Regions from separate parts of the Psychrobacillus sp. FSL K6-1267 genome, predicted to be linked through region 1. Evidence: a T-box and tRNA genes for the amino acid it is inferred to sense, from the RefSeq annotation. Region 1 holds a T-box; the other holds one or more tRNA genes.
The links. A T-box is a leader RNA that pairs with one kind of tRNA and senses whether it is charged. The one in region 1 lies ahead of alaS (alanine--tRNA ligase), so its partner is inferred to be a tRNA-Ala.
Positions count from the first base shown of each region.

Region 1 (2,188 bases):
TATTAGCTTCCTCTGCGTATTCTTCGGTCAATTCAATAGGAAATCCATAAGTATCATACAACGTGAAGGTTGTAGTACCAGGAATAAATGATTCTCCCTTAGCTCGTTGTTCTGCGATAACCTTTTCTAAAATGCTAAGTCCATCATGTAACGTTTCGTGGAATCTTTCTTCCTCCGTTTTAATAACTCGCATAATAAAATCTTTCTTTTCTGTAACCTCTGGATAGAAATCTTGCATAATTTCTCCTACAACAGGCACTAGTTCAAATAAAAATGGTTGGTCGATTCCTAGCTGTTTTGCAAAACGAACTGCTCTGCGTAGTAGCCTTCTAAGTACATAACCTCTTCCCTCATTTGAAGGTAAAGCCCCATCTCCAATCGCAAAAGCAACAGTTCGAATGTGATCTGCAATTACTTTGAATGCAACGTCGTCTACACTATTTAGTCTATATTCTTTTCCAGAAATTTGTTCTGTTTGTCGAATGATAGGTATAAATAAATCTGTGTCGAAGTTGGTTGGAACATTTTGCACCACACTAGCCATACGCTCCAAGCCCATGCCTGTATCAATGTTTTGCTTTGGAAGTGGAGTGTACGTATGATCAGGGTTATGGTTAAACTCAGAGAAAACTAAATTCCAAATTTCTAAATAACGTTCATTTTCTCCTCCTGGATATAGCTCAGGATCATTTATATCATTGCCATAGGACTCACCTCGGTCATAGAATATTTCGGAGTTTGGACCACTTGGACCTTCTCCAATGTCCCAGAAATTCCCTTCTAATCGAATAAGTCTTTCTTCTGGAATGCCGATCTCATCTCTCCAAATAACATATGCTTCTTCATCCTCAGGATGGATCGTAATTGATAGTTTTTCGGGTTCAAAAGCCATCCATTTTTCATCAGTTAGAAATTCCCACGCCCATTGGATAGCTTCCTTTTTGAAATATTCTCCAATTGAGAAATTCCCTAACATTTCAAAGAAGGTATGGTGTCTTGCCGTCTTTCCCACATTTTCAATGTCATTCGTACGGATTGATTTTTGTGCATTGGTGATACGGGGATTATCAGGAATCACTCGTCCATCAAAATATTTTTTTAGAGTTGCAACACCACTATTTATCCATAATAATGATGGATCATTAATGGGTACAAGTGGCGCTGAAGGCTCTTGTGTATGGCCTTTTTCGATAAAGAAATCTAAATACATTTGTCTAATTTGTGCACCTGTTAACTGTTTCATCTTTCATTCCTCCTAAAAAAATAAAATAAAAAAAGCCCTCATCCCTAAAAGGGACGAAAGCTATTATTTCGCGGTACCACCCTAGTTACATAGCAGTGTATTTCTGCCATGTCTCTCAAGAAACCTTAACGCGGTTAAACGGCAGGTATTAGCTGCACTCAGAAGTAGCTTTCCTAATTGTTATAATCTGGGGATTCTTTCAGCCATGGAACCCTTCTCTAATCAGCTAACAATAGTACTTTCTCCGTCTACATTTTCATATATACAATTCTGATTATAAGTAACTATTTGTCCTCTGTCAATCCGAATCTAAGAACTGATAGGGATTTATACCCTTCATGCCAATCATTGGGTCAATCGAATGATAATTGTCTGAGGATAAATAAGTAGTGACTAAATCATCCTGCGTAGATTGACTTGTAACTTCTTTTGCTTCTATTTCTTCAGCTATTGATTTTGCATCTTCTACTGTTTCTTCGTCCGCAAGACGTTCCTTTAACGTTGTTAAACGCTGTAAATCATCCGTTCGTTTCACTCCAAAAGTAAAAACTTCCGGATCGCCACAAAGAATTAAAAAGTTTTTTGCTCTTGTTATACCTGTATACAACAAATTGCGTCTAAGCATTTTCATATAGCTTCTAGTAACCGGCATAATAACCGTTTGGAATTCACTGCCTTGTGACTTATGGACAGAGCAACAATAGGCAAGAGTAATTTGATTCAAATCATTTTTTTCATATGTTACTTCATTGCCATCAAATGATACGACTAGCATCTCTTTCTTTTCCACTGTTTCGTTTGCTTTAAAAAGAGCCACTACCTCACCCATATCACCATTAAAGACATTACTTTCTGGTTGGTTGACCAGCTGAAGTACTTTATCTCCTATCCGATAAATAGTTTCTCCGAAGGTCATCTCTTTTCTTGTACCGTCTGGATTTGGAT
Region 1 is NZ_JBBOOR010000001.1:2,439,342-2,441,529, forward strand. It holds gene alaS (alanine--tRNA ligase) at 1-1,243, opposite strand, end outside; T-box leader at 1,290-1,503, opposite strand; gene recD2 (SF1B family DNA helicase RecD2) at 1,542-2,188, opposite strand, start outside.

Region 2 (2,188 bases), 1.5 Mb from region 1:
TTGTCGTGACGTAAGTCATGACAATCCCTCTCAAAAAACTCCTCGGTTATCTTATAAGTAAAAGACCAGTCCGAAGCCATCAGGAAACACACTATCCATTTCAGAAGGATCAATTAAACTAACTTTCCCTGTATAATTAAATATTTAAAGGCCAATATAACATGGTGAAGCAATTCCAATGAAATAATTCCAAATATAGAAAAAGGACACATATTTAAACTAAATATTTTACTTTAACTCCTTAAATTCTATAATATTACATTTTAAATATTTCATTGGGAAAATATCTAAATTAAGCTTGAAATTTAAAGTATACTTGTTATAATTATATTTGTACTTTAAATGATAAGAACGTTCCGAAGTAGCTCAGTGGTAGAGCAATCGGCTGTTAACCGATCGGTCGTAGGTTCGAGTCCTACCTTCGGAGCCATTTTTATGCTTCCATAGCTCAGTAGGTAGAGTGCTTCCATGGTAAGGAAGAGGTCACCGGTTCAAATCCGGTTGGAAGCTTTTCTCATTACTAAAAGCAGGGAAAACATACATAAAAAAGTGCTTGTTTTGAAGATAGCTTTATGCTAAAATATTTATTGTCCGGTTTTTAATTAGGACACAGCAACGGAGGATTAGCTCAGCTGGGAGAGCATCTGCCTTACAAGCAGAGGGTCGGCGGTTCGAGCCCGTCATCCTCCACCATTTATGTTTTATGATTAGCCTGGAGGGGTAGCGAAGTGGCTAAACGCGGCGGACTGTAAATCCGCTCCTTAGGGTTCGGCGGTTCGAATCCGTCCCCCTCCACCAGTTATTGGGGTATAGCCAAGCGGTAAGGCAACGGATTTTGATTCCGTCATGCCCTGGTTCGAATCCAGGTACCCCAGCCATTACAACTCAGCATAAATTGTGGGGCCTTAGCTCAGCTGGGAGAGCGCCTGCCTTGCACGCAGGAGGTCAGCGGTTCGATCCCGCTAGGCTCCATCTATAAAACTCTTTCCATTTAATATGGGAAGAGTTTTTTTGATTCAAAAAATATATTCATCATACTCTAAAAGCGTTATGATTAGAAAAAAGAACAAAGGGTGTGTAATCGGTGGAAAAATTAACTCATAAAGACGTTACGTTAAGGTTATTAACCGAATCGGATATATCTATGCTATGGGAGCTATACGAGCCTAGCGTATTTAAATATATGCTAAATAAGATAGAGGATGAGCAGCAGTTAAGGCAATGGCTACAAGCTGGTATTGAGCAGATGAATGACCAAAAAAATGCTATTGCTTATGTAGTAGAACACACTACTACCAAAAAAATAATGGGTACTACTCGCATTTATAACATAGATCGAGTTAATCATGCTTGTGAAATCGGTTCTACTTTCTATGGAAAACAATATCAACGTACACATGTGAACACGACATGTAAACTTTTGCTGCTCAATTATTGCTTTGAAGATCTTGGTATGATCCGCGTACAGTTTAAAACTGATGAGCTAAATTTGCCATCTCAACAAGCAATTGAAAGGATTGGGGGTATCAGAGAAGGTGTGTTAAGAAATGAACGCATCAGGTCTGATGGAACAGTTAGAAATACAGTGGTATACTCCATTGTGGATTATGAGTGGGCAGAGGTTAAAAAACAACTAAAGTTTTTATTGAATAAATATACATAAAATTGCTCGGTTGAGCCAACTGACCCTTAGGATTTACAATGGATGTATGAACTGAAGGGGGTATAAAATAATGAATAAATTAAATGTATCAATTATCGGTGTTCCTATGGATCTTGGGCAAAATAGAAGAGGAGTCGACATGGGACCTAGTGCCATACGATATGCTGGTGTCGTTGAGCGTTTAAAAGCTCTTGGGCATACGGTGAAAGATGAAGGAGACATTTTAATCAGTCAAACTAGAGAAGAAAAGTCACCTAATACAACTCTTCGAAATTTAGAACAAGTGATAGAAGCAAATACAGCTTTAGCTAACAAAGTCCATTCCGTTGTGACAGAAGGAGAATTTCCACTTGTCCTTGGAGGAGACCATAGCATTGCAATTGGTACATTAGCAGGGCTCTCGGATCAATATGAAAATCTAGGTGTTATTTGGTATGATGCTCATGCTGACTTAAACACAGCTGAAACATCTCCATCAGGTAATATTCACGGAATGCCGCTAGCAGTAAGTATCGGCCTAGGTCA
Region 2 is NZ_JBBOOR010000001.1:3,960,543-3,962,730, reverse strand. It holds tRNA gene MHB55_RS20325 (tRNA-Asn) at 356-430, shown strand; tRNA gene MHB55_RS20320 (tRNA-Thr) at 438-510, shown strand; tRNA gene MHB55_RS20315 (tRNA-Val) at 618-693, shown strand; tRNA gene MHB55_RS20310 (tRNA-Tyr) at 715-798, shown strand; tRNA gene MHB55_RS20305 (tRNA-Gln) at 804-878, shown strand; tRNA gene MHB55_RS20300 (tRNA-Ala) at 900-972, shown strand; gene MHB55_RS20295 (GNAT family N-acetyltransferase) at 1,085-1,663, shown strand; gene rocF (arginase) at 1,734-2,188, shown strand, end outside.
Region 2: it encodes a tRNA-Ala, which carries the amino acid that the T-box ahead of alaS (alanine--tRNA ligase) is inferred to sense. The anticodon was not compared.